Regions from separate parts of the Stutzerimonas chloritidismutans genome, predicted to be linked through region 3. Evidence: predicted binding sites of a transcription regulator. Region 3 holds the regulator's gene; each other region holds the start of a gene.
What was found. Region 3 encodes FliA, which starts transcription of late flagellar genes. Its sites were predicted from a motif close to CTAAAGTTTNNNNNNNNNNNGCCGNTAA; they were not measured.
Positions count from the first base shown of each region.

Region 1: LLJ08_RS12000 (flagellin) is a predicted target of FliA. The motif match lies at 7,513-7,540, and genes of this name have one in related genera.
Region 2: LLJ08_RS01800 (methyl-accepting chemotaxis protein) is a predicted target of FliA. The motif match lies at 7,156-7,183, and genes of this name have one in related genera.

Region 1 is NZ_CP086067.1:2,605,195-2,614,913, reverse strand. It holds gene smc (chromosome segregation protein SMC) at 1-816, shown strand, start outside; gene zipA (cell division protein ZipA) at 998-1,819, shown strand; gene ligA (NAD-dependent DNA ligase LigA) at 2,123-4,501, shown strand; gene LLJ08_RS12010 (class I SAM-dependent methyltransferase) at 4,809-5,534, shown strand; gene LLJ08_RS12005 (tetratricopeptide repeat protein) at 5,563-7,185, opposite strand; gene LLJ08_RS12000 (flagellin) at 7,638-9,137, shown strand; gene LLJ08_RS11995 (flagellar protein FlaG) at 9,212-9,568, shown strand; gene fliD (flagellar filament capping protein FliD) at 9,674-9,719, shown strand, end outside.
Region 2 is NZ_CP086067.1:382,389-392,107, forward strand. It holds gene LLJ08_RS01770 (sodium:solute symporter family protein) at 1-189, shown strand, start outside; gene LLJ08_RS01775 (hypothetical protein) at 288-806, shown strand; gene LLJ08_RS01780 (3'-5' exonuclease) at 1,000-1,707, opposite strand; gene LLJ08_RS01785 (putative nucleotidyltransferase substrate binding domain-containing protein) at 1,704-3,626, opposite strand; gene LLJ08_RS01790 (phosphate ABC transporter substrate-binding protein) at 3,812-4,216, opposite strand; gene LLJ08_RS01795 (porin) at 4,228-5,409, opposite strand; gene LLJ08_RS01800 (methyl-accepting chemotaxis protein) at 5,429-7,051, opposite strand; gene LLJ08_RS01805 (malate synthase G) at 7,254-9,434, opposite strand; gene LLJ08_RS01810 (glycine cleavage system transcriptional repressor) at 9,663-9,719, shown strand, end outside.
Region 3 is NZ_CP086067.1:1,642,097-1,651,815, forward strand. It holds gene fliR (flagellar biosynthetic protein FliR) at 1-207, shown strand, start outside; gene flhB (flagellar biosynthesis protein FlhB) at 235-1,371, shown strand; gene sodC (superoxide dismutase family protein) at 1,415-1,936, opposite strand; gene flhA (flagellar biosynthesis protein FlhA) at 2,158-4,278, shown strand; gene flhF (flagellar biosynthesis GTPase FlhF) at 4,294-5,586, shown strand; gene fleN (flagellar synthesis regulator FleN) at 5,678-6,505, shown strand; gene fliA (RNA polymerase sigma factor FliA) at 6,523-7,248, shown strand; gene LLJ08_RS07735 (chemotaxis response regulator CheY) at 7,323-7,697, shown strand; gene LLJ08_RS07740 (protein phosphatase CheZ) at 7,721-8,515, shown strand; gene LLJ08_RS07745 (chemotaxis protein CheA) at 8,527-9,719, shown strand, end outside.

The sequences.
Region 1 (9,719 bases), 960 kb from region 3:
CAGCAAGCGCAGCTGCTACGTGGGCAGCTGGAGCAGCAAAGGCTGGATTGGCAAGGGCTGAGCGTCCGCCGCAAGTCGTTGCAGGACCAGCTGCAGGAGGACGGCTACGATCTGCATGGCGTGCTTGGCACGCTCCCTGCCGATGCAGACGAGCCGCGTTGGGAGGCGGAGCTGGAGCGCCTTGGCCAGCGCATTCAGCGCCTGGGCCCGATCAACCTCGCGGCGATCGATGAGTACCAGCAGCAATCGGAACGCAAACGTTACCTCGATGCGCAGAACGATGATCTGGTCGAGGCGCTGGATACGCTGGAAAACGTCATCCGCAAGATCGACCGGGAAACTCGCAACCGCTTCAAAGAGACCTTCGATCAGATCAACGGTGGCCTACAGGCGCTTTTCCCGAAAGTGTTCGGCGGCGGCAATGCCTATCTGGAACTTACCGGAGAAGATTTACTCGATACCGGGGTGGCGATCATGGCGCGCCCGCCCGGGAAGAAGAACAGCACCATTCACCTGCTTTCCGGTGGCGAAAAGGCGTTGACGGCGCTGGCGCTGGTTTTTGCCATCTTCCAGCTCAATCCCGCGCCGTTCTGCATGCTCGATGAGGTTGACGCACCGCTGGATGATGCGAACGTCGGTCGATACGCGCGCTTGGTGAAGGAGATGTCGGAGAAAGTGCAATTCATCTACATCACCCACAACAAGATCGCCATGGAAATGGCCGATCAGCTGATGGGTGTGACCATGCATGAGCCGGGCTGCTCACGCCTGGTGACGGTCGACGTCGAACAGGCCGTTGCACTCGTCGAAGCCTAGGATTAAGCCGCGTGTTTGAGCATTTTTGATACAAGGAACGCTATAAAAAGAGAACTACCGCACGGTGCAAAGTTACCGTTCGTCGTGCTAGCTTAGAGCACAATTTTTGCGATGCGCTTGAAGCAGTCCCAAGTGACTGTTCGTTGCGTCTTTATCATCGAATTCAGAGGTTAAAGCATTAATGGATATCGGTCTGCGCGAGTGGCTGATCGTCATCGGCATCATTGTCATTGCCGGCATTCTGTTCGACGGCTGGCGTCGCATGCGCGGTGGCAAGGGTAAGCTGAAATTCAAGCTGGACCGCAGCCTCTCCAACCTTCCCGATGCCGACGATTCTCCGGAGCTTCTAGGCCCGGCGCGTGTGGTTAATCGCGATCATGAGCCTTCTCTGGATGAGGGCGACATGCCGACGATGAGCGCGCGCGAGTCCGGCAAGAAGCGCCGGCAGAACGAACCCTTTCAGGGCGACCTCCAGCTCAACAGCGACGAGCCCGTACCCACGCTGCTCGATCCGGTTGTTGGTGATGACGAGGAAGGGAAAGACCAGCCGCAGAAGGAACTGGCGCCCGTCGAGGAAGTACTCGTCATCAACGTCATTTGCCGTGATCCTCACGGTTTCCGTGGTCCGGCGCTGCTGCAGAACATTCTCGAGAGTGGCCTGCGCTTCGGCGAAATGGATATCTTCCATCGCCACGAAAGCATGGCCGGCAATGGCGAGGTGCTGTTCTCCATGGCCAATGCCGTCAAGCCTGGTACTTTCGACCTGGACGACATCGATCACTTCACCACGCCGGCCGTGAGCTTCTTCCTCGGTCTGCCCGGCCCACGCCATCCCAAGCAGGCTTTCGATGTCATGGTTGCTGCGGCGCGCAAGCTGTCCCAGGAGCTCAATGGCGAGCTGAAGGATGACCAGCGCAGCGTTCTCACCGCCCAGACCATCGAGCACTACCGCCAGCGCATCGTCGAGTTCGAGCGCCGGCAGATGACCATCAAGCAGCGTTGAGTGATATTTGCACCGGGCCTTGCGCCCGGTGTTGTGTGTTAGCAGACGTGGATTGCTCGCGCCGTCTCATGCTCCTGTCTCCAGTGCAGGCATTCCATTGACGGGCGCGCTCCGCCTCTGTCCATCAGTGAGCAGTTTGATTCGGGATGGCTGAGGCCGTCCCGCTGCGCTTCCAGCCTCCGACTAGCCAAAGCCGCGAACCTGCCTTCGATTGCGCATTCGGCTAGAATCCGACGCCTCACTATCAACCAAGGCGCGCTGATACGGTCTGAATCAGCACAGCCCCAGCCACGGCTCCGTCTTATGCCTTCCGCCCAAACCGCCGCCGAGCGCATCGCCGAACTGCGCGGCGAAATTGACGCCCACAATTATCGCTACTACGTGCTCGACGAGCCGAGCGTTCCTGACGCCGAGTACGACCGCCTGTTTAACGAGCTCAAGGCGCTCGAAGCAGAGCACCCGGAACTGGTGACGCCTGAGTCGCCAACCCAGCGGGTTGGAGGAGCGGCGCTCGCGGCATTCGGTCAGGTACGCCACGAAGTGCCGATGCTGAGCCTGGGCAACGCCTTCGATGAGCAGGATCTGCTCGACTTCGATCGTCGTGTGCGCGAAGGACTGGATTTGCCGGCGGGCGACCTGTTCAGCGATGGCGCTGTGGTCGAGTACAGCTGCGAACCCAAGCTGGACGGCCTGGCGGTCAGCCTGCTGTATGAGAACGGCCATCTGGTGCGCGGCGCCACACGGGGTGATGGCAGCACGGGTGAGGACATCAGCGCCAACGTGCGCACCGTACGCAACATTCCATTGAAACTGCATGGCAGTGGCTGGCCTGCGGTACTCGAGGTGCGCGGCGAAATCTACATGCCCAAGGCGGGGTTCGAAGCGCTGAATGCGCGGCAGCTGGAAAGCGGCGGCAAACCCTTCGCCAATCCCCGCAACGCCGCTGCTGGAAGCCTGCGCCAGCTGGATTCGAAGATCACCGCAAGTCGTCCGCTTGAGCTGTGTGCATATGGTGTCGGACGTAGCGACGGCGAGCTGCCGGGCACGCACATCGGTATCCTCGAAGCGCTGAAAAGCTGGGGCCTGCCCATCAGTCGTGAGCTGAAACTGGCCAGGGGCGTGGCCGAATGCCGGGCTTACTACGACGCCATCGGTGAAAAGCGCGACGCGCTGCCGTATGAGATTGACGGTGTGGTGTTCAAGGTCAACGCGGTCGCGCAGCAGCGTGAACTGGGCTTCCGTGCGCGGGAGCCGCGCTGGGCCATCGCACACAAGTTTCCCGCGCGGGAAGAAATCACCGAGCTGCTCGATGTAGAGTTCCAGGTCGGCCGTACCGGCGCGATCACCCCGGTCGCCCGGTTGAAGCCGGTGCAGGTGGCGGGCGTTACGGTTTCCAACGCGACGCTGCACAACATGGACGAAGTGGCGCGCCTGGGCGTGATGATCGGCGATACGGTGATCGTGCGACGTGCAGGCGACGTGATTCCCCAGATTCTCGGCGTAATCGCCGAACGCCGCCCGGCCGACGCGCGCGCCGTGCATGTGCCGGAGCAGTGCCCGGTGTGCGGTTCTGCCGTGGAGCGCACCCAGCTGATCAAGCGCAGCAAGGGGCGTGAGTCGGTGAGCGAAGGCTCGATCTACCGTTGCGTCGGCCGGCTGGCCTGTCAGGCGCAGCTTAAGCAGGCGATCATCCATTTCGTATCGCGCCGAGCGATGGATATCGACGGCCTGGGCGACAAGATCGTCGAGCAGCTGGTCGACAGGGGGTTGGTCAAATCGCCAGCGGATCTCTACTGCCTCACCCATGAGCAGGTCATCGACTTGGAAGGTTTTGCCGAGATATCCACGCGCAACCTGCTCAACGCCATCGACGCCAGCCGCAAACCGAGCCTCGCGCGTTTCGTCTACGCCCTCGGCATACCCGACGTCGGCGAGGAAACCGCCAAGTTGCTGGCACGGGCGCTGGGCTCCTTGGATCGCATAGGTCGAGCGCTGCCCGACGTGCTCGTCTACCTGCCCGATGTCGGCCTGGAAGTCGCTCATGAGATCCACAGCTTCTTCGAGGACGAACATAACCGCACGGTCATTGCGCTGCTGCGTGAGCGTGGCGTAGAACCGCAGGAGGAGGGCGACGTCCATCCGGAATTCGCCGCCTGCGCGACACCGGCCGATCTGCTCGACCGGCTCAATATTCCCTATATCGCCCGCACCGGCGCCCAGCGCCTGGCAGAACGTTTCGGCAGCCTGGACGCGATCATCGCCGCCGATTGGCTCGACCTGCGCCAGGTTGAACGCCTCACCGAAAAGGCCGCACGCTCGCTACGCGATTACTTCGACAAACCTGAAAACACCGAACGCGCCCGCGCTATCGAAGCGCAGTTGCGGGAATTCGGTATGCATTGGGAGAGCGAACGGAAGTCCGCGGAAGGTCTGCCGCTGGCCGGGCAGACCTGGGTGCTGACCGGCACACTCGTAGCAATGAGCCGCGACGAGGGCAAGGCGCGGCTGGAGGCGTTGGGGGCCAAGGTTGCCGGTTCCGTGTCGGCCAAAACGTCCTGCGTGGTGGCGGGGCCTGGCGCGGGTTCGAAGCTTGCTAAGGCAAATGAACTGGAGGTGCCTGTGTGGAATGAAGCGGAGTTTCTTGAGTATCTAGCGATATTGGAAATTCACCTAGTCCAGTAGATGGTCAAGGATGTATAGCTCGATGAGAAAATCTATTTCAACTGATGAAATAGAACTTGGTATGCATCATTGCTGAAAGTCGAGAAGTTTTCCGGCGTTAGATTGTATCAGTGGCCTTGTTGGAGGCGCTAGTTGTTCGTGCAGTGTAAGTTGCACTGCTCTAAAATGTAGGTTTACTGTAATTCATACAGGCATCTGTAAATTTCCTTTCAAATGCGCTAAGGTATCTATGAGATATGATTACAAGTTCGCTATATTTGGATTTTTTGTGGTTTTATCGGATTCTGTTAAGTAGAGGGGGTGAAAGATGGGGGCGATAAAGGAGGTGCGACTTGATTGGGGGCTTCATTCGGCGCTCAAGCTTGTTAGCGATTACCAATTCCAGACTATGCTTGATATCGGTTCTGGCGATGGGCTGCAGAAGAAGTTCTTTGAGATGTTCGGAAAGCGGGTTTTTACAGTTGATTTGAACAAGGATGCTGATTATGTTGGGGACTTCTTGGAGATTGAATTCGATCGTGAGTTTGATGTTATTTGGTGCTCTCATGTCCTTGAGCATCAAAGAAACGTGGGTGTTTTTCTGGAGAAAATTTTCAGTTGCCTGAAAGATGATGGGATTCTGGTAATTGTTGTGCCTGTGCACCCCCGGGAGCGCCTGATAGCCGGCCACCTGACAAGTTGGAATGCCGGGTTGCTATGTTACAACTTGATTCTTGCTGGCTTTGATTGTTCTTCAGCTGCTTTTTTACAGAATTTCGAGCTTGGCTGTATTGTTAGAAAGCGTAAGGCAGATATAGATTCTGCTTATCGGCGCGCAGGGTCCGGTGCTGATATTCAGGGTTTTTATCGACTGGATCCGTTCGAAGTGTTGAAAGGTTTTTTTCCTTTTCCAGTATCTCAAGGGGCGAATGCCGAAATATTGGAGTGTGCCTGGGGCGGGACGAATTACAGATTGCCGCCACCGGTGCATGGGGGCTCATATCGAATAGTGGGCAGGTTCCTGGGGGAGGGAGGAGTGGTTGTAGAGGTCTGAGACCTATCTCTTGAGAAAAGCCCGTATGTCATGGGCTGATCCCGGAAATCAAGTCGACGGCCTCGTCTATGGCGCTCATCCAATTACTTGGGTTTGGGTTGCGAATGAACTTTACGGATGGATACCAATAGCTCTCGTTCTGATCCAACCCCCAGCGCCAATCTGGGTCTGTGGATAACAGGAGATAGGTAGGGGTGCCCAGCGCCCCGGCAAGATGTACGGTCGTATTATCGACTGTAAGCACCAGGTCGAGCGCGGAGATTTGTGCCGCCTGCAGGTCCAGACTCAGCAAGGGGTCGATTTCAGAATCGTGATAAATTTCTAGGCCGAACGTCTCCATAGCTGCTCGATCTTCTAATGTATTTCCATACTGCAAATCAATAAATTGAACGTTTTTAAGCGTTTTTATTGGGTGCATTTCAACAGGGTTTAGGGTGCGTGCATATTTGTTGGTTCCCACGCCCGTGCCGCCACGCCATGAGATACCCACGAGTAGTTTTCCTGGAAAGAGATCTTTATAGGTTTTTCTGATTCTTCTTACCTCTGAGTTAGAGGCTTGAAGGAAGCTTTCTTGTCGAGGGAATTTGCTGGCATCATTACGTAATATCTTGCACAGGCTGCCTGCCGGGATATGGTAATCTGATGTTGGCCATAGCTTTACTATTGGCTTTCCTGTCTTGGAGATTGACTGTGCGATGAAGTTTACCTCTGGCCAGCTTCGGCTAAATAGCGGTACTAGTCGTGCGTTACATTCCCAGGCAATGTGTGGAGTCAATTTGCAGAGGTCTGGCAGTGTGCTGGCAAACATTATCTGATCGCCTATGCCTTGCTCAGTCCAGACAAGCAGTCTCTTCCCTTCGAGTGGCTCACCGTTCCATTCGGGGATATTGAAGTTCTGGATCTGGTTCTCGATGGATTTTGCCCAGCGCCATTCCCAGTGTTCCCAGCCTTTCTGGAGATTTCCAGTTTTCAGCATTAGGTGTGCGAGGCTGTGGTGTGTGTCTATATCTTCAGGGTTGTTTTTCAGTACTTCATAATAATGCGCGATGGCTTGGTTATACTGGCCTAGCTTATTGTGGCTTTGGGCCATTGCATAATGGCCATCTCGTGAATCTGGAAAGCTTTCCAGTACAATTTGGCAGCAGGCGAGGCTTTCGTGAAAGCGGTTCTGGCAGTAATAGATATGTGCCAATATCAGTAACAGTCCGTCTTGGGGTATTGCTTGGAGGGCAGCAGTCTCAAGTGCGGCAGTGATCAGCTCTTCCGCTTCGTTGAAGTATTCCTGTCGAATCAGTGACAGTGCCAGCAACTGACAGCGATGCTGGTTGGGGTGTTGTGAGTGCCAAGTGCGGATTCGCACCAGTTCGTTTTGGAGAATGTCAGCTCGCTGCGCCATGAGAGGGAAGATGAGTGCATCCACTTCATCGCTCTGAGGGAATGCCAAGGCGCGCTGGCAATGTTGCACAGCTTCCTGTTCCCGGCCTTGTCGTTGCAATAGGCAGGCTGCGCGTGCATGGGCAACCGCTGGCTCGGGCATGAGTCGCGTGAGTGCCAGGTAGCCCCGTATCTGCGCATCGAGATTATCTGTTTGCTCGGCCTTTATAAGTGCCTGAATGGTTCGTTGTATCTGCTTGTCGTTCCGGTGAGCCATCTGGGATTCCTGGGCACTAGGAAAATGAGACGTACCATGCAGGAGGTTGAGGGGCTGGCGCAAGCGGCCCGCAAGGTCGGGCATGCTGCACGGTTTATGAGACGACCTCCCTGGTGCCCGCCTGATGCTTCAGGTGTAGGAGGGGCCTTGGCCGCGATAGGGCGGCAACGATTTTTTCGCGGCCAAGGCCCCCCTACAACAGATGTGGGACAGGGTTAAAGTTTACTGCTGAACGATCGAAAACCTTTGCGAGCGGGCTCGTTGGGTCGGGGCCGCCGGTGTCGTACAAGGTATTGGCAGGATGCGCAAATTATTTTCCATCTGCCTCTAAAGCTCCCCGGAACGACGCCGATAAGCTAATCGAATGCGAACTCGATGGGTGCCTGGGCACAGCCGGCCCGGAGTCGCACGCTCAGGCAAACCAAAGTAACCAGCGCCCTTGGAGGCTCATCATGGCTCTTACCGTCAATACCAACATCCCGTCGCTGAATACCCAGCGCAACATCAACAACACGTCCAACTCCCTGAACACCTCCATGCAGCGCCTGTCCACCGGTAGCCGGATCAACAGTGCCAAGGACGATGCCGCGGGCCTGCAGATTTCCAACCGTCTGACCAACCAGATCAGCGGCCTGAACGTGGCGACCCGCAACGCCAACGACGGTATCTCGCTGTCGCAAACTGCGGAAGGTGCCCTGCAGCAATCCACCAACATCCTGCAGCGTATTCGTGACCTGGCAATCCAGTCGGCCAACGGCTCCAACAGCGATGCGGACCGCGCTGCACTGCAGAAGGAAGTGTCTGCTCAGCAGGCCGAGCTGACCCGTATTGCCGAAACCACCACCTTCGGTGGCCGCAAGCTGCTGGATGGTTCGTTTGGTACTTCTAGCTTCCAAGTCGGTTCCAACGCCTACGAAACCATTGATGTCAGCCTGAAGAGCGCTGCTTCCAACAAGATTGGCGCTTTCCAATTGAATAGCGGCGCTAGCAGTGTTACAGCATCGCTTTCGGCTGAGGTCGCTACTGCTGCTACTACTGGGGGATCAGGAACTGCTGTTCCCGCTGCTCCCGCCGCTGCATTTACGGCGCAGACGCTCAATGTAGTAGGCGGCGGTCAAGAAAAAGAAATCGAGATCGAAACCACCGATAGCGCCAAGACCATCGCAGCCAAGTTCGATGGGGCTATCCCCGGCATGACAGCGACTGCTCGCACCGTGTTCACGGCCGAGGTGGATCTCGACACCTCCACTGCCCTGAATTTCGATCTGACAGTGGGCGATGAGACGGTTTCCCTTGTAGGGGTGACCTCGACTGCCGATCTGGCTGACCAGATCAACTCGAATGCCTCGAAGCTGGGTGTGACGGCAAACCTGGACAAAGACGGTGTGCTGACCATCACGTCCAGTACTGGGGAGAATGTTGGATTTGGCGCGGTGAAAGCTCAGGATGGTGTCGCCAACGCTGCCGATGGTGAGATCAAGGTCAAGGTCCAGGGCTCCGATGGGGAGCTTGGTTCTGAGGAGGAACTTGCAGCCGCTGGTGGTACCGTAGTGGGCTACGTTCAGGTCAACTCGCCTACGTCCTATGCGGTGACTGGTACTACTACCGAGCTGTTCTCGGCTGGAAAATCCGAGCTGTCAAATATTGGTAATGTCGATATTTCGACCGCCGCTGGCGCTCAGCAGGCCCTGGCTGTTGTCGACAGTGCCTTGGCTGCTATCGACGCCCAGCGCGCCGACCTCGGTGCGGTGCAGAACCGCTTTGACAACACCATCAACAACCTGCAGAACATCTCGGAAAATGCTTCGGCCGCTCGCAGCCGGATCATGGATACCGACTACGCTGCGGAGACCGCGAACCTGTCGAAGAACCAGGTGCTGCAACAGGCTGGTACCGCCATCCTGGCCCAGGCCAAGCAGCTGCCACAGTCTGTACTGTCGCTGCTCCAGTAAGGCAAAAGCCGTCTGGCTAACAGGGGGAGGGAGTTTAGGCTCCTTCCTCCTTTTTGCGTTGTGAGGTATTAGATATGGAAACGGTAAATCTCACTTCTTTATCGCAGCCAAATACATTTAGGCGCGAGATGCCGTCGCTGAGCCCTAACGCTTCCGGTGAAACTGCGCCGACTGGTGGTGCTAAGGCTAAGGAGCAATCGGTTTCCGCTTCTGAGAGTGCAACCTCGGCAGTGGAGAAGTTCAAGACCATCGTGTATGACCTGCAGCGCAATCTTGATTTCAGCGTGGATGATTCTAGCGGGCAGGTTGTTGTGAAGGTCATGGATGGCGAGTCAGGCAAGCTGATACGCCAGATACCATCCGAGGATCTTTTGCGACTTTCCGAGCGGCTTGAGGACATGCGTAGCTTGCTGTTCAAGGCTGAAGCCTAAGGCACGATTATTGGATGGACTTCCTGAATCGCCAGCTCAGCCTGGCCTTCAGGCAAATTTTTGACGAGGTGGCATATGGCGGGTATCACAGGCATCGGATCCGGTATGGATATCGATGCGATGGTTAAGGCCATTTCATCAGCCGAGCAGG
Region 2 (9,719 bases), 1.3 Mb from region 3:
ATCCCGAACACGCCTGATCAGTGGTGGATGGGCATCTCCCCGCAGGCCTTCGGTGCCGTGGGTGCCGTGCTGAACTTCGCTGTTGCCTATGCTGTTTCGATGGCTACCGAAGCTCCGCCGCAGGAGATTCAGGATCTGGTCGAGAGCGTTCGTACCCCGAAGGGTGCTGGCGTTGCACTTGATCACTAACTGATAATGCAGCCGGACGTCAGACCTGCTCTGACACAAGGTTGAGGTAGAAGTCGGGCTTCCATATGGAAGCCCGATTTTTTTAGGGGGAGTTGTATATGTTCTGGCATTTAATCGCGGCAATCGTCGCAGGTGTGGCGGGAGCCGGTATCGGCCTGCTGTTGCGCTCACTGACGCGTAAGCGACTGCCGAAATGGATCATTCCCGTCTGCGCCGGTCTGGGCATGCTGAGTTACACCATCCATTACGAGTACACCTGGTTCGAAACCAAGCAAGCACGTCTGCCGGAAGGATCGCTGGTGGTCATGAGCGAAGAGGGCGAAATGCTCTGGCGCCCGTGGACGATGATCTATCCGATGCCGCTGGCCTATACGGTGCTGGACGGCGCGAACGCTCAGGTGCAGGACACCGAACAGGGCCGTCTCGGCCGCTTCGTACTGTACCGTTTCGAGAAGCAACACCTGACGTCGATCGTGAAGAGCGCCAGCTATCAGCTGATCTGCACCGAGCGGGCGATGTTCAGACTGAATGAAGCCGGCCAGGCGAAGATCGAAACGCTTACCGAGCTGGAAGCCGATTCACCGCTTTATCAGGCTATTTGCGAGGCCGGGCGTTAACCGAACGCCTACGAGCTGCGGGTTCCGCGCATCAGCATTATCTGATGCGCGCCGCGAAGAAGAATTGATCGGTTCCGCAATGGGACCGAGTAGCCGGCATATGCGTCTGACAACCCGTCCGGTAGACGATGCTCCGTTCTGTCGCGAGCAGCCGTCGGCATATCACCCACGCAGTGACTGCCACCCAGCCCGTTCAGATCGAGTTGAAGGCCGCCTTGCGCGCGCGTTGCCAGCAGCGCAGCCGCTGAGCCAGCTCGTCTAAGCTGGTCAGACCCACGCGTTGTGCGCGATTCATCAGGATCAGAGCGATTTCCGCGGTGGCCATGGCATCGGCGGAGGCGTTGTGGCGCTGCGGGATATGGATGTTGAAGTAGTCGAGCCAGTGATCCAGCCCGCCGCGATGGATCATCGCCTCGGGAAACAGCATGGGCGCCAGGTCGGCCACATCGAGGAAGGTGTGTTCCAGCGAGTAGCCCAGTTCGTTCTTCAGCGCGCGACCGAGCATGCGCTGATCAAAGGGCGCGTGAAAGGCGAGGATGACGCTGCCCGCGGCGAACTCCATGAAACTGAGCAGCGCTTCGGACGGTGGCAAGCCGTTGGCCAGCTCGCTTGGGGCGATCCCGTGGATCAGCACGCTTTCAGTGACCTTGACCTGACGGCAGAGGGTGCATTCGAACTGCTGGGAATAGTCGATGGCGCCGTCTTCGATGACCACTGCGCCGATGGCGATGACCAGGTCGCGCTTGAGGTGCAGCCCGGTGGTTTCCAGATCCAGCACCACCAGACGCTGCTGCCGCAACGGGACCGCCTGTGGCGGCAGCGGGCGCGCCAGCTCGGCAACACGTTGCTGCTGCTCGGGAGGCAGCTTCGGACCGCGGGGGTTGAACCAGAACATACTCATAGTTGATAGCGCACCGCGAGACTGGCCTGTAACCGCTGGGCCTGGCGGAAGGACTCGCGCAGGATTCGGCGGTCCAGCACGTTGAGAGTATCCGGATCCAGGCGGTTGGAATAGGGCAGTCCATCGCGCGCCTGCTGTTGGTGGTGCTGCATGCGAGTCTGCTGGATGAAGTGGTAGGCCTCTTCATAGGCCGCGCCATCCTTCGCTTCGATGACGCCTTTCTCCACCAGCTTGCGCAGCCGCTCGAGGGTGTTGCAGGTGCCGATGTCGTTGCTCAGTGCAAGCAGACGGGCGCCATCGACGAAGGGTGTCAGGCCCTGCACCTTGAGGTCGAGCGTGTCTTTGCCTTCGCCCTTGCGCGCCACGACGAAATCACGGAAGCGGCCCACCGGCGGGCGATGACGCAAGGCGTTTTCGGCCATCATGCGCTGGAACAGGCGGTTGTCGTTGATTTCCTCAAGCAGGTCGCGGCGCAGCTGTTCGCAGCCTTCCGAAGGCCCCCAGATGCTGCGCAGATCGAAATAGATGGTGCTGCCGAGCAGATTTTCCGGCGTTGCCTCGCGCACGAAGGAGCTGAAGCGGCGGCTCCATTCCTGGCGCGACAGGCACAGCTGCGGGTTGCTGGCCATGATGTTGCCTTTGCACAGCGTGAAACCGCAGGTGTCTAGGTCACGGTTGATGCGTTCGGCGAGCGGCAGCAGACGACCGCGGATATGCGCGGCCTCCGCGGCGTCGGCGGCCTCGAAGAGGATGCCGTTGTCCTGGTCGGTGTACAGGGTCTGTTCCTGGCGGCCTTCGCTGCCGAAACACAGCCAGGTGAAGGGCACGCCCGGATCGCCAATGTGCTGGATGGCCAGCTCGATCACCCGGCATACGGTGTGATCATTGAGCAGCGTGACGATATGGGTGATCTGGGTCGACGAGGCGCCGTGGGCCAGCATATTGTCGACCAGTTGCTTGATGCGATCGCGGATGACCACCAGCGCATCGACGCGATCGGCGTGACGGATGGTCTGCGCCAGGTGCACCAGATCCACGCGCTGCAGGGAAAACAGGTCGCGCTCGGAAATTACGCCACGCAGCAGGCCATTCTCCACCACGCAAACATGGGCGATGTGCCGTTCGGTCATGGCGATCGCCGCGTCGAAGGCGGTGGCGTCCGGCGGCAGGTAGAACGGATCGTGCGTCATGAACTGGGAGATCGGCTGACTCAGGTCGGTGGTGCCGGTACCGATTACCCGTCGCAGATCGCGCAGTGTGAAGATGCCTTGCGGGTGCAAAGATTCATCGACGATGACGATGCTGCCGACATTGCTCTCCTGCATCATCGCGACCGCCTCGTTGATCGGCTTGGACGGTAGGCAGGACACCGGGTGGTGAAGCGCCAGCTCGCCGATGCTTGTTTCGAGCGAGTACTGCTCACCGAGGTTTTCCACCGCGCGCATCTGCGCCTGCTGGTTGACCAGGTCGAGCAGGCTGCTGACGCCACGCATGGCGAAATCACGGAACACCGGAGACTTGGAAACCAGCTGGACGAAGGCGGGCTTGCCGAGCAGGAAGCAGAAGGTGTCTTCGGCCGCCAGATGTGCGGTGCGGGTCGCTCGTTCGCCCATGAGCGCGGCCATCGGGAAGCATTCGCCGACGATGACCTCGAAGGTGGTGTCGGTGCCGCGCTTGGCGGTATGCGGGCGCTGACCATGCACGCGGCCCTGCTTGACGATATAGAAATGCTGCACCACGCCGTCTTCGGGGGAAATGATGCAATCGCCTTCGGCATAGAAGCGCAGCGCACAGTTCTCCACCAGGTAGGCCAGGTGGGCCGGCTCCATCTGGTTGAACGGAGCGTACTTGCGCAGAAACTCCATGGTGCCGTGGATGTTCTGCAGTACAGCCGTCTTCCCAGCGTCGGGTGTGCTCATGGTTGGCTTCCATTTTTTGTTAATGGTGGGCTGCAGGTCAGTCGGACCCAATTGGACGTAAGTCTAGTCAGCTCAAGGGGTGGGGGAGCTGATCAGGGTCAGCCTCATGTTTCGCGCTGTTGCGGTGAAACGCGGGCATGAAAAAGCCGGCCACCGGGGCCGGCTCCTTTGCTTCGTCATCGAGCTCAGGGCAGGGTGAACAGGACCTTGACCGAGTCATTGACGGCCGCGCTGTCGACGTAGCCGATGGCATCGGCTTCGGCCGCGACCCTGGCTACTACTGCGGCGTCATCGGCGACGCTCGGCAGCGGCTGGCCCTTGCCGGTGAAGATCAGGCCCGACCAATAGGACTTGAGCTGCGACTCGTTCTTGCTGGTCACGCCGGCATAGAAGGCTTCCTTGGCCGGGTTCCAGCCCGCCTGGTCGACGCCCTTCAAGGACTTGTCCTTGCCCAGGAAGATGTTGGCGACCTCGGACTGTGACGGTGCCTTGGCTGCGCCGGGATTGACGATCACGGCAACCTCGGCCTGAGCCAGGGAAACCATGCCGAGCAGCGCGGCGGAACAGAGGATGCGAATGGATGCTTTCATCGGGACGCTCCTCAGAATACGAAATCGACGCCGACGGAAACGATGTCACCGTCGTAGTTGCGGGCCGGAGTGCCGGCTACACCGGTTCGCTCGAAGGCTTCGTTCTCGTAGAGCTCTTGAGCATTACGAGTGAACACGCCGTCGTAGCCATTCTTGGTGTCTACGCGCTTGTACTCGCCCTTGACCACCACGGTCGGCGCGGCCTGGTAGTTCAGGCCCAGGGTCCAGGAGCTCTGACGGCCACCGTTGTCGTCCAGCTGTGCGTAGGTGACATGCGGCAGGAAATCGCCGAAACGACGGCCGCCCATCAGGTAGAAGGAGTCGATCGCTTCCATGTCATCATTCTCGATCATGCGCGAGGTCCACTCGTTGCTGCTTACCCAGGTGCCGTTGTCGTACTGGTAGCCGATCGAGGTGAACTTGCCTTTCTCTTTGTCCAGATCCAGCAGCGAGCGCTGCTGAGCCACTCCGACGCCGGGACCGATAGGCGCAGGCAGAACACTAATCACATTGCCAATGATATCGGTGGTGATATCCGCCTCGACATAACCGATGCGCAGCATGCCGAAATCGTTGGTGGCCAGGCTGACGCTGGCGCCGAACAGGTTGCCGTAGTCGATATCGAACTGCTCGTCGTAGGCGTAGTAGTCGCGGTTCTTTGCTTGGCCGCCGGCAACCTGGAAGGTTACCGAGCCGTACGACAGCGGTACGGTGTAGACCGCATCGACGCCTTCGTAGTTGGTTACCTGAACCTGGCTGTAGACCTCATCGGGCAGGCGCAGCCAGGGATAGCTGTAGCCGACGTCGAGGCTTTCAGAATACATGTAGACCGGGCTGCGCAGGCGGCCGGCGCGGAGCATCAGCTGATCGTTGGCCTGCAGTGACAGGTAGGCCCATTCCAGGTTGGCTTTCCACTCGTCCTGTTGCGCCTTGGCCGTGCCCTGGACGGTCACGCCGAGGGTGTCGGTGATGCCGTAGCTCAGCTGGGCACCGAACTTGGACAGCTGATCGCCGCGCCAGGAATCGTTGGTCTGACCCTGGACGCCATAGCTGCGACCGTCATCTTCGCCGCCGAGATGGGTGAAACCGACGGTACCGAAACCGTTGAAGCGATGTTCACCCTGTTCCAAGGCAAAGGCAGGGGTGGCGGCCAGGCAGACAGCTGCCAGACCGGCGACACGAAGTGCAGTCATTGGATGCTCCAAAAAATCGTTAAACACGGAATTGGCTCGTAGCCGCGCGCAGGTGGTCTCCGGTACTCACCAGTTGTTCGCCAAGGCGGGCGGTGGCTTCGGCGCCGTTTGCGGTTGCTTGTGCGTCCTGCTGCAACACTTGGGTTTCTTGTCTGATGGAACTCGACAGGCCGATCTGCTCCTGTGTGAACTGGGCGATGCCGGCGTTGAGTTCGTCGATCTGGTTGACCGTGCCGGCGATGGCTTCCAGCAGCTGTGTGGCCTCGATGGAGCGCTCGATGCTGGCGCGGGATTTCTCGCCGTTGCTGGTCATCACGTTGAGCACGGTGTTGGCGCTGTTCTGTAGGCGCTGGATGATCTGCTGGATCTCGGCGGTGGAGGCGGCGGTCTTCTGCGCCAGATTGCGCACCTCATCGGCAACCACCGCGAAGCCGCGGCCCTGCTCGCCGGCGCGGGCGGCCTCGATGGCGGCGTTCAGGGCCAGCAGGTTGGTCTGTTCGGCGATGCTGCGGATCACCGTCAGCACCGAGCCGACTTCCTGGGTTTCTTCCTCCAGCTGTTCCATGGCCTTGACCGCGCCCATCACGCTGTCGCCCAGATCGCTGATGCCGGTCGAAAGACTGCCGACGTGCTCGCGGGCCGTGGCCGCCTGCCGCGCCGCGGAATTGGCCTCGTCGGACGCCTGCCGTGAACGTTGCGCGACCTCCTGGATGCTGCCGGTCATGGTGACGATGTCGCGGCTGATCGAATCGGTGTGGTGCTGCTGCGACTTGGCGTTCTCTTCCGAACCCTGGGTGAGCTTGTACAGCTCTTTGGAGACCTGGCCCAGCGGGTTGGCGGCCTCGATTATCTGGCGGATGGTGCGCTGCAGCTTGTCGAGAAAGCTGTTGAACAGCTCGATCATGGCGCCGATCTCGTCGTTGGACTCGACATTGACGCGCTGGGTCAGGTCGCCGTCGCCACGGGCGATCGACTGCAACGAGGCGATCACGCCGCGGATGTTGACCATCACGCTGCGAATCACCAGCCAGGCGCCGAGGCTGACCAGCACCACCAGCACCAGGCTGAGAATGATGCCCAGACGGGTGGTCGCCGCATTGGCTTCGCGGGTCTGCACCAGGGTTTGCTGGAAGCTGTCGTAGGCCTGCGCGCGGAAATCGCTGCCCAGCTTCTGCGCCTGCGCCAGGTCACTGGCCATGCGGTCCAGACTGGGGCGCAGGTCGTCGAACGAGGCGCTGCCGTCGATCAGCTTGGTCGAGGCCGCGAGCGCATTGTCGGCATAGTCGCGTACCGCCTTGCGCCAGTCGCTAAGCGCCTGATGCTGCTGGCGCTGATCGCTCAGCAGAGCCGCCAGGGATTGCTGCTGCGTATCGATCTGCTGCAGCACCTCCCGGGCCTCGTCGAGCACGCCGGGCTCGCCCGCAGCCACTGCATTGTTCAGCAGCGCCGGTACTCGGGAGAACTGGAAGATTACCGCGTCGGCCTTCTCCAGCGTCGGGTAGCTGCGAGTCTCCAGCAGGACCAGGCGCGAGTCGGTCGCCGAGAGCTGCAACGAGGTGTAGGCCACATACAGCACGAGCCCGATCAGAGCGACGGCGGGTACCAGCGACAGCTTGGCGGTCAGCGACAGGTTCTTCAGCATGCATCGAACTCCAGTGCAGGGGCTACGGGTACTACGAAGAGCACGTTGATGGCCAAATGCCAGTTTCTTGAGCGATTGTGACCGAAAACCGCATTCGGGTCACGTTATCGGTTGTAACAGGGTTAACTTGAGGACCGCTGGGCGGATTCCAGGCATAAAAAAACCGCCCCGAAGGGCGGTTCCTGTGCAGCGCTGACGCGGATTACAGGCCGTTCTTGGCCTTGAACTCGCGACGACGGCGGTGCAGTACCGGCTCGGTGTAGCCGTTGGGCTGCTTGGTGCCTTCGAGGACCAGCTCCAGGGCAGCCTGGAAGGCCACGCTGTTGTCGAAGTCCGGTGCCATCGGGCGGTACAGCGGGTCGCCCTGGTTCTGACGGTCAACCACCGGCGCCATGCGCTTGAGGCTCTCGACCACCTGATCCTTGGTCACCACGCCATGGCGCATCCAGTTGGCCACGTGCTGGCTGGAGATGCGCAGAGTGGCGCGGTCTTCCATCAGCGCAATGTCGTTGATGTCCGGTACCTTGGAACAGCCGACGCCCTGCTCGACCCAGCGCACCATATAGCCGAGGATGCCCTGCGAGTTGTTGTCCAACTCGTTGCGCTTCTCCTCGTCGCTCCAGTTGGTGTCTTGCGCCAACGGGATGGTGAGGATGTCGTCGATGGACGCCTTCTCGCGCTTGGCCAGTTCCACCTGACGTGCCTGCACGTCGATCTTGTGGTAGTGCATGGCGTGCAGGGTGGCAGCGGTCGGCGACGGTACCCACGCGGTGTTGGCGCCGGCCATGGGGTGGCCGACCTTCTGCTCGAGCATCGCAGCCATCAGGTCAGGCATGGCCCACATGCCCTTGCCGATCTGCGCCTTGCCCTGCAGGCCGCAGGCCAGACCCACGTCTACGTTGTTGTTCTCGTACGCGCTGATCCACTTCTCGGCCTTCATGGCCGCCTTGCGCACCATCGGGCCGGCTTCCATGGAGGTGTGGATTTCGTCACCGGTGCGGTCGAGGAAGCCGGTGTTGATGAACACCACGCGCTCGCGCGCTTCCTTGATGCAGGCCTTGAGGTTGATCGTGGTACGACGCTCCTCGTCCATGATGCCGACCTTCAGGGTGTTGCGCGGCAGACCGAGGACGTCCTCGACGCGGCCGAACAGCTCGGTGGCGAAAGCCACTTCTTCCGGGCCGTGCATCTTCGGCTTGACGATGTACATCGAGCCGGTGCGGGTGTTCTTGCGGCTGGTGTTGCCGTTGAGGTTGTGCACCGCGATCAGGCTGGTGAACAGACCGTCCAGGATGCCTTCCGGCACCTCGTTGCCTTCCTTGTCGAGGATGGCATCGTTGGTCATCAGGTGACCGACGTTACGGATGAACAGCAGGGAGCGGCCATGCAGGGTCAGCTCGCCGTTGCCGTCGGCCTTGGTGTAGACGCGGTCCGGGTTCATCGCGCGGGTGATGCGCTTGCCGCCCTTTTCCAGCTCCTCGACCAGGTCGCCCTTCATCAGGCCGAGCCAGTTGCGGTAGACGATGGTCTTGTCGTCGGCGTCGACGGCGGCGATGGAGTCTTCGCAGTCCATGATGGTGGTCAGCGCCGATTCCATCAGGATGTCTTTCACGCCGGCCGCGTCGGTCTGGCCGATCGGGCTGGCCGGGTCGATCTGGATCTCGAAGTGAATGCCGTTGTTCTTCAGCAGCACGGCGATCGGTGCGCTGGCTTCGCCCTGGAAGCCCTGCAGCTGGGCCGGGTTCTTCAGGCCGGTGGTGCTGCCGTCCTTGAGCGAAACGACCAGCTTGCCGCCTTCGATGCGGTAGCCGGTGGAGTCGACGTGCGAGCCGCTTTCCAGCGGTGCGGCTTCATTGAGGAAGTTGCGCGCGTAGGCGATGACCTTGTTGCCGCGGATCTCGTTGTAGCCCGGGCCCTTGCTGGCGCCGTCTTCTTCAGAGATCGCGTCGGTGCCGTACAGGGCGTCGTACAGCGAGCCCCAGCGGGCGTTGGCGGCGTTCAGGGCGAAGCGCGCGTTCATGATCGGCACCACCAGCTGCGGGCCGGCCATGCGGGCGATTTCTTCGTCGACATTCTCGGTGGTGGCCTGGAAGTCTTCGGCTTCCGGCAGCAGGTAGCCGATTTCCTGCAGGAAGCTCTTGTACGCCACGGCGTCGTGGGCCTGACCGGCGCGAGCCTGGTGCCAGGCATCGATCTGCGCCTGCAGCTCGTCGCGCTTGGCCAGCAGCGCGCGGTTCTTCGGCGCCAGGTCGTGGATGACGCTGTCGGCGCCAGCCCAGAAGGCGGCGGCATCGACGCCGGTACCGGGAATCGCTTCGTTGTTCACGAAGTCGTACAGGACTTTGGCGACCTGCAGGCCACCGACTTGAACGCGCTCAGTCATTACTCGCCTCACTTGGTTCTTCTAATTCGACGGACAGTTCGTTTCTTGTAGTCCGAGTCGCCGGATACTACATGAAGCGCCGGGGAAAATCAGTCCGCCAAAAGCGCCGGTAGTTTCGGCCTTGCGACGCCGGGCGAGGGCGCCGCAGACTGTCGTCGGGGCGGCTGCCTGCTATACCTAATGGGCCGTCGCTACCGCGTGAGCGAATTCCCAGCACAGGAGCCGTCCATGGATCACCTCGTTCTTACCGTCATCGCCGAAGATCAGCCAGGTCTGGTCGAACGA
Region 3 (9,719 bases):
ATCACCGCACTGCTGGTGGTGAACCTGGCGTTCGGTCTGATGACGCGGGCCGCGCCGCAATTGAACATCTTCTCCATTGGCTTTCCGTTGACCCTGGTGCTGGGTCTGATCATCGTCTGGATCGGCATGGCCGACATCTTCGCCCAGTACCAGATATTCGTCAGCGAGGCGCTGGCGATGCTGCGTGAGCTGGCGGGGGCGCGCTGATGAACGCGGCAGGGCAGGAGGTCGCGCATGGCTGAGAGCGAAAGCGGCGCCGACAAAAGCGAGGAACCCACAGAGAAACGCCTGCGCGAATCCCGCGAGAAAGGGCAGCTGGCCCGTTCCCGCGAACTCAGCACGGTCGCCGTGACCCTCGGCGGCATCGGCGGTTTGCTGGCGTCGGGCGCAGGTCTGGCACAGAGCCTGATGGCGATGATGCAGGGCACCTTCGAGCTGAGCCGGGAAACGCTGCTCGATGAAGGGTCCATGGTTCGACTGCTGATGGGCAGCGGCATGCTTGCGCTGGAGGCGATCATGCCGCTGCTGATCGCCTTGCTGATCGCATCGATCGTTGGCCCGGTGGCGCTCGGTGGCTGGTTGTTCTCGGCCAAGGCGATGGCGCCGAAGATGAGCCGGATGAATCCGGCTGCCGGGCTCAAGCGGATGTTTTCCACCAAGGCGCTGGTCGAGCTGCTCAAGGCGCTGGGCAAGTTTCTGGTGGTGCTCGGCGTCGCTTTGGCGGTGCTTTCGGCCTATCAGGACGATCTGCTTTCAATCGCCAAGCAGCCACTGGATCTGGCCATCATGCACAGCGCCGAGGTGGTTGGCTGGTGCGCGCTGTGGATGGCTTGCGGTTTGATCCTCATCGCGGCGGTGGATGTGCCGTTCCAGCTCTGGGACAACAAGCAGAAGCTGATGATGACCAAGCAGGAGGTCAAGGACGAGTACAAGGATTCCGAGGGCAAGCCGGAGGTCAAGTCGCGCATTCGCCAGTTGCAGCGTGAGGCAGCGCAGCGCCGCATGATGCAGGCTGTGCCCGACGCAGACGTGGTGATCACCAACCCGACGCACTTCGCCGTTGCCCTGAAATACGACGGCGACAAGGGCGGTGCGCCTCGGCTGGTGGCCAAGGGCGGCGACTTCGTCGCGCTGAAGATTCGCGAAATCGCCCAGGAGCACAAGGTGACGGTGCTGGAATCACCGGCGTTGGCGCGGGCGGTGTACTACTCGACCGAACTGGACCAGGAGATTCCTGCCGGCCTTTACCTGGCAGTGGCGCAGGTACTGGCGTACGTCTATCAGCTGCGCCAGTACCGCGCGGGCAAGGGGCGGCGGCCGGACCCCTTGAATGATGTGCCCATCCCGCCGAATCTGCGCCGCGACGACTGAGGCGCATCACGCGGCGATCGCCGGCTCGCCGCGTGACCCAGCGTTATTCGATGACGCCGCAGGCGACCCGCGCACCGCCACCGCCCAGGGGTTGCGGATGATCGGAATGATTGTCTCCGCCCTGGTGAACCATCAGCGCCAAGCCTTTGATATCGCCCAGGCTCTTCAGGCGCGGCGCCAGCACTGGCTGACTGGCTTTGCCCTCGCTGTCGACGTACAGCGCCGGCAGGTCGCCCATATGGCCGTCACCCCAGGGTTCGCCATGCTTTCCGCTGTTCTTCGGGTCCCAGTGACCGCCCGCTGCGCCAGCCAGGGTCTGCTTGCCATCGATCTCGGCCGGCTCGCAACTGCCCTTGGCGTGAACGTGAAAGCCGTGGGCGCCAGGCTGCAGGCCAGATAGCTCGGGGCGGAACACCAGCCCGTATTCGCTGTTTTCGATCTTGACGCTGCCGACCGATTCGCCGACGCCCTGGGCCGTCACGGCGTTCACCTTGACGTTCAATGTATCAGCCTGAACGGCGACCGCAGTGCAGCCGGCCAGCGCGGCGATGATCCACTGTTTCATCTGGAAGCTCCTTTGTACGAACGGCGACGGGCTGTCGCCGGTTGCTAGTGTGACTGCCAGTTGTCGGTGGCGTTCGCTGGCGCGGCGGCTCGCAGGTCTGTCTGGGGACAGACCGTGCGGCGGGCTCTGCGACGGGCCGCAGAAGTTGGACCCCTTCTTGCTATAACCCGGGCAGGACGCTTGTCGCGTCAAGAATTCGTTCTGTATCCCCGGGGGCTACGTTGGATCGCACGCAACTCATCAATATTCGCAATGGCCTGACGGGTGCGGGGCGCGGCAACCTCGGCGTGCCGCTGCTGCTGCTCGTGATGATGGGCATGATGATGCTGTCGGTGCCGCCGTTCCTGCTGGATCTGCTTTTCACCTTCAACATTGCGTTGTCGATCGTCGTGCTGCTGGTCAGCGTTTATGCGTTGCGCCCGCTGGATTTCGCAGTGTTCCCGACGATTCTGCTGGTTGCCACACTGATGCGTCTGGCGTTGAACGTGGCGTCGACGCGGGTGGTGCTGATCAACGGCCATGAAGGCGGCTCCGCTGCCGGCCATGTGATCGAGGCCTTCGGTAATGTGGTGATCGGCGGCAACTACGTCGTCGGTATCGTGGTGTTCGCGATCCTGATGATCATCAACTTCGTCGTGGTGACCAAGGGTGCCGGCCGCATCTCGGAAGTGAGTGCGCGCTTCACCCTTGATGCCATGCCCGGCAAGCAGATGGCGATCGACGCCGACCTCAACGCCGGCCTGATCGACCAGGAAGAAGCCAAGAAGCGTCGTAGTGAAGTGTCGTCGGAAGCTGATTTCTACGGCTCCATGGATGGTGCCTCGAAGTTCGTCCGTGGTGACGCCGTCGCCGGTCTGCTGATTCTCTTCATCAACCTGATCGGCGGCGTCGGTATCGGCATGGCGCAGCACGGTATGAGCTTCAGCGATGCCGGCCAGGTCTATGCACTGCTGACCATCGGTGATGGCCTGGTTGCGCAGATTCCTTCGCTGCTGCTGTCCACCGCGGCGGCCATCATGGTTACCCGCGTTACCAGTTCCGAGGACATGGGGCAGCAGGTGCAGCGGCAGATGTTCGCCTCGCCCAAGGCGCTGGCCGTTTCCGCGGCAATCATGATTGCCATGGGTCTGGTTCCCGGCATGCCGCACATGTCCTTTCTCGGCCTTGGCGCCGCGGCTGCAGCGGGTGCCTACTGGATCTGGCATCGGCAGAAGCAGGTCGTGAAGAAGGCCGAGCAGGAAGTACAGAAACAGCAGGATCTGCTCCCGGCCCAGCGTGCGGCCGAAACCAAGGAGCTGGGTTGGGACGATGTAACCCCGGTGGACATGGTGGGGCTGGAAGTTGGATACCGTCTGATTCCGCTGGTGGATCGCAACCAGGGTGGCCAGCTGCTGGCCCGAATCAAGGGCGTACGCAAAAAGCTCTCGCAGGACCTGGGTTTTCTCATGCCCTCGGTTCACATCCGTGACAACCTCGATCTGTTGCCCAACGCCTATCGCTTGACGCTGATGGGGGTGAGTCTGGCCGAGGCTGAGGTCTATCCGGATCGGGAGCTGGCGATCAACCCGGGCCAGGTGTTCGGTCCGCTCAATGGCATTACCGCCAGAGACCCGGCGTTCGGGCTGGAGGCGGTCTGGATCGAAGCGAGCCAGCGTGATCAGGCGCAGTCGCTTGGTTATACCGTGGTGGATGCCAGTACCGTGGTCGCCACCCACCTCAATCAGGTGCTGCACAAGCACGCCCACGAACTGCTTGGCCATGAGGAGGTCCAGCAGCTGTTGCAGCTGCTGGCCAAGAGCTCGCCCAAGCTGGCCGAGGAGCTGGTGCCTGGGATGGTTTCGCTGTCCACGCTGCTCAAGGTGCTGCAAGCCTTGCTGCAGGAGCAGGTGCCGGTGCGCGACATCCGGACCATCGCCGAGGCCATCGCCAATGCGGCCGCCAAGAGTCAAGATCCCGCCGCAATGGTTGCTGCGGTACGCGTCGCATTGTCTCGCGCAATCGTGCAAAACGTTGTGGGACTAGAGCCGGAGCTGCCTGTGATCACTCTGGAGCCTCGGTTGGAACAGATTTTGCTCAATAGCCTGCAGAAGGCTGGTCAAGGCTCCGAAGACGGCATTTTGCTGGAGCCGGGAATGGCCGAAAAGTTGCAAAGGTCTCTGGTAGAAGCAGCACAGCGTCAAGAAATGCTCGGCAAGCCGGCGGTACTGCTGGTAGCCGGCCCGGTACGGGCGATGCTGTCGAGATTCGCGCGTCTGGCTGTACCGAACATTCATGTTCTGGCCTACCAGGAAATACCGGACAACAAGCAGGTCACCATCGTCTCGACGGTGGGTCAGAATTAACCGAGGGTACAGGCCATGCAGGTCAAACGTTTCTTCGCCGCCGATATGCGCATCGCCATGAAAATGGTTCGCGACGAGCTGGGCGCCGATGCCGTGATCATCGGCAATCGCCGGGTGGCCGGTGGCGTCGAGCTGACCGCTGTGCTCGATTACCCCATGCAGTCCGCGCCGGCGGCCAACAAGCCCAACCCGGCGCTGGAAGCCGAATTGCGCAAGACGCAGTCGCGCCTGGCCAATGCACATGCCGAGCTGAGCGCTGCGCCGCGCGCGAAGATGCAGGATCGTCAACTGGTTGACGAGAAGCCTGCCGTCGCGGCCAGCAAGGCACAGCCCGATACGGTCGCCGAGCCTTCCCCCGCGGCCGACTCCCGTGCCATCGAAGCGATGTACTCGGAACTGCACGGTTTGCGCGAGCTGATCGAAGTGCAGCTCGGCTCGATCGCCTGGGGCCAGGAGCAGAGCCGTCGCCCGCAGCAGGCAGGCCTCTGGCGCCGTCTGCAGCGCCTGGGCCTGCCGGCCGAGCTGTCGCGTAGCCTGCTGGAAAAGGTCGCCGGCATTAACGAGTCGCGTCAGGCCTGGCGCATGGTGCTGGCGTATCTGGCGCAGGCAATCAAGGTCACCAAGAACGAGCCGCTGGAAGAGGGCGGTGTGATTGCTCTGGTCGGCCCAGCAGGCGTCGGCAAGACCACTACGCTGGCCAAGCTGGCTGCTCGCTACGTGCTGAAACACGGCGCGCAGAGCATTGCGCTGGCCAGCATGGACAATTATCGGATCGGTGCGCAGGAGCAGCTCAAGACACTGGGCCGGATCCTCGACGTGCCGGTGGTGCAGATCGATCCTAGCCAGCCGCTGAGCAAATCGCTGGCCTCGCTGGCGCGTAAGCGGATCATCCTGATCGACACCGCCGGCTTGCCGGCAAGCGATCCGACGCTGCGCATGCAGCTCGAAGCGCTGTCGGACAAGGGCGTCAAATCGAAGAATTACCTGGTGCTGGCGGCAACCAGCCAGAGCCAGGTGCTTAAGGCCGCATGGCACAACTATCGTCGTTGTGGGCTGGCCGGTTGTATCCTGACGAAGCTCGATGAGGCGGGCAGCCTTGGCGATGTACTCGGTCTCACGATCAGCCAGCATTTGCCGATAGCCTACCTCGCCGATGGTCCCCGGATTCCTGACGACCTGCATCTGCCGCGCAGCCATCAGCTGGTCAGTCGGGCGGTGAGCCTGCAGTCCGGCGAGGAGCCGAGCGAAGAAACCATGGCCGACATGTTCGCCGGGTTGTACAACGGCTCGTCACGGCGGGCTGGATGATGCTGCGACAGCGGTACTCGAATGAATCAGATGCGTGCCATGCGGACGCATCGCCGGCCGCAAGGCCCCAGCAAGATATAGGCATGTGAACATGGGTATGCATCCCGTACAGGTGATTGCGGTGACTGGCGGCAAGGGTGGCGTCGGCAAGACCAACGTGTCGGTCAATCTGGCACTGGCGCTGGCCGACCTCGGCCGGCGTGTGGTGTTGCTTGACGCCGACCTTGGCCTGGCCAACGTCGACGTGCTGCTGGGGCTTACCACCAAGCGCACCCTGGCTGACGTCATCGCTGGCGAATGTGATCTGCGCGACGTACTGATCCAGGGGCCGGGCGGCATCCGCGTAGTGCCGGCCGCATCCGGCACGCAGAGCATGGTGCAGCTGTCTTCCCTGCAGCACGCCGGGTTGATCCAGGCGTTCAGCGAGCTTGGCGACGAGCTCGACGTGCTGATCATCGACACCGCGGCTGGCATCGGCGATTCCGTGGTGAGCTTCGTGCGCGCAGCTCAGGAAGTGCTGCTGGTGGTCACCGACGAGCCCACGTCCATCACCGACGCCTATGCACTTATCAAGCTGCTGAACCGCGATTACGGCATCAGCCGCTTCCGCGTGTTGGCCAACATGGCTCACGCACCGCAGGAAGGCCGCAATTTGTTCGCCAAGCTGACCAAGGTTACCGAGCGCTTTCTCGACGTGGCGCTGCAGTATGTCGGTGCGGTTCCTTACGACGAAGCGGTGCGCAAGGCCGTGCAGAAGCAGCGCGCTGTCTATGAAGCGTACCCGCGCTCGAAATGTGCACTAGCCTTCAAGGCGATCGCGCAGAAGGTTGATACCTGGCCGCTGCCGGCGACGCCGCGGGGTCATCTCGAGTTCTTCGTAGAGCGCCTCATCAGCCCCGCTTCACCCAGCCACGAATGACAGGTGCCGGATCCGCTATGTATTACAGCAAGGCTCAGGCAAAGGATGCGCAGTACCGCCTGATCGATCAGTACGCCCCATTGGTCAAGCGAATCGCTTACCACTTGTTGGCGCGTCTGCCTGCAAGCGTGCAAGTGGACGATCTGATTCAGGCTGGAATGATCGGACTGCTGGAAGCAGCTAAGAAATACGACGCGGGCAAGGGTGCCAGCTTCGAAACCTACGCAGGTATCCGCATTCGCGGCACCATGCTGGACGAAGTCCGCAAGGGTGACTGGGCGCCGCGCTCGGTGCATCGCAATTCGCGGATGGTCAGCGAGGCGATCCGGGCGATCGAAGCGAAAACCGGGCGCGACGCTAAAGATCACGAGGTTGCGGCCGAACTTAAGCTAAGTCTCGACGAGTATTACGGCATTCTGGGCGATACGCTGGGCAGTCGCCTGTTCAGCTTCGACGATCTGCTGCAGGAAGGCGATCATGGCGAGCTCGAGGAAGACGCTGCCAGTCTCCACCCGGAGCCGTTCCGTGATCTCGAGGATGAACGTTTTCAGCAGGCGCTGGCCGACGCCATCGCCAACCTGCCCGAGCGTGAAAAGCTGGTGCTGTCGCTGTATTACGACGAAGAATTGAATTTGAAGGAAATCGGTCAGGTGCTGGGGGTCAGCGAGTCGCGTGTGAGCCAGTTGCATAGCCAGTGCGCTGCGCGCTTGCGCGCGCGCCTCGGCGAATGGCGCGCCAATTGACGATTGTTTGCGGTATGACGTGCTCGGTTTGCTGAGGCATTTTGGGACTTACGGAGGTCGACTTGGACAAGAACATGAAAATCCTCATCGTCGATGACTTCTCGACGATGAGACGAATCATCAAGAACCTCCTGCGTGATCTGGGGTTCACCAACACCGCCGAAGCGGATGACGGTACTACCGCGCTGCCGATGCTCAAGAGCGGCAGCTTCGACTTCCTGGTGACCGACTGGAACATGCCGGGAATGAGCGGCATCGATCTGCTGCGCACTGTGCGTGCCGATGAGCGCCTCAAGCACCTGCCGGTGCTGATGGTGACGGCCGAAGCGAAACGCGATCAGATCATCGAAGCCGCCCAGGCCGGGGTTAACGGCTATGTGGTCAAGCCTTTCACTGCCCAGGTGCTCAAGGAGAAGATCGAGAAGATCTTCGAGCGCGTCAACGGCTGAAGCAGCAACGCCGCGAGGGCACTATGACGCAAGCAGACCAAAGCCTGGCAGAGTTCGAAGCGACTCTGAAGGCGCATGCACCCAAGTTGATCGAAAGTCTGCAGCAGGGCCGCTTCGATGAAGCGACGCAGATGTTCAATGAGCTGAATCAGGTGCGCAACCACGGGCTTTACCTGGAAGTTGGCAAGCTCACCCGAGAGCTGCACAACGCCATCGTCAAGCTCGAGATGGACACCTGCGCCACCGGCGGCGACCCGTCGCCGATCACGGACGCGACCGATCGCCTGTCCTACGTGGTGGAGATGACCGAGAAGGCTGCCAACCGCACCATGGACCTGGTCGAAGAATCAGCGCCGCTGGTGAACTATGTGAGCTATGAGGCGCAGAGCCTGACAGCCGACTGGCAGCGCTTCATGCGTCGTGAAATGAACGCCGATCAGTTCCGCGACCTAGTCAAGCGCATCGACCAGTACTTGCAGCGCAGCATGAACGACGGCGGCCAGTTGTCGCAGAACCTCAGCGAAATAATGCTGGCTCAGGACTTCCAGGATCTGACCGGGCAGGTGATCAAGCGAGTGACCCGCCTCATCAGTGACCTCGAAAGCAACCTGCTCAATCTTGTCCTGATGGCGGGGCAGGTTGATCGCGTGGCAGGCATCCAGCATGACCGCGAGGCGATGCGCGCCGAGCAGGAAAAGAAAAAACAAGAAAAAGAGCCTTCCAAGGGTGAAGGTCCGCAGATGCATGCCGATATGCGTGAAGACGTCGTTTCCGGCCAGGACGATGTCGATGATCTGCTTTCAAGCCTGGGCTTTTAGGGGAAGTGAATATGAGCTTCGACGCCGATGAAGAAATCCTCCAGGACTTCCTGGTAGAGGCCGGCGAGATTCTCGAACTATTGTCCGAGCAACTCGTGGAGCTGGAAAGCAGCCCCGATGACATGGCGTTGCTCAATGCGATTTTTCGCGGGTTCCATACGGTCAAGGGCGGTGCCGGGTTCCTCCAGCTGCATGAGCTGGTGGAGTGCTGCCATATCGCCGAAAACGTCTTCGACATCCTGCGCAAGGGTGAGCGTCGAGTCGATTCCGAACTGATGGATGTCGTTCTGCAGGCGCTCGACGCCGTGAACGCGATGTTCAGCCAGGTCCGCGAGCGCGTCGAGCCGACGCCAGCCTCGCGTGAGTTGCTTGCGGCGCTGGCACGTCTGGCGGAGCCAGCCTCGGCTGATGAGCCAGCGCCGGCAGTCGAACCGCAGGTCGTGGCCGAATCCCGGTCCGAGGGCGCCGATAGCGAATTCGAACAGATGCTCGATGCCATTCAGCCGTCCGCCAGCGAGCCGGCTGCGGCCGAAGTAGCGACTGGCCCTGCCACCGACGAGATTACCGACGACGAATTCGAGTCGCTGCTCGACCAGCTGCATGGCAAGGGACAATTCTCTGCCGCTGCGGGTGCCTCGATGCCTGCCGAGAGCGAGTTCGTTGCTGCGCCGACTAGTGACGAAATCACCGATGACGAATTTGAAGCCTTGCTGGACCAGCTGCATGGCAAGGGCAAGTTCGAAGCGGCCCCGGCTGAACCCGCTGCGCCAGCAAGCGCTGAACCGGCAAAGGGCGGTGGTACAGCTGGTGCAGCTGATGAGATCACCGACGACGAGTTCGAAGCACTGCTCGATCAACTGCATGGCAAGGGCAAGTTCGAGCCTGCGGTCGTAGAGACCCCGGCTGAACCTGCTGCGGCTGTGCCGATCAAACCGGCGCCCAAGCCTGCCCCTGCTGCTGCTCCGGCCAAGGCCGCTCCGGCAGCTGCGGTGAGCAAGCCGGCCGCTGCTGCTCCGGCGGAAAAGCCTCCGGCCGAGGCCGAGACCACCGTGCGCGTCGATACCGCACGCCTGGACGAGATCATGAACATGGTCGGCGAGTTGGTGCTGGTGCGTAACCGTCTGGTACGCCTGGGCTCCAACAGCGGCGACGAGGCGATGGCCAAGGCCGTCTCCAACCTCGACGTGGTGACGGCCGATCTGCA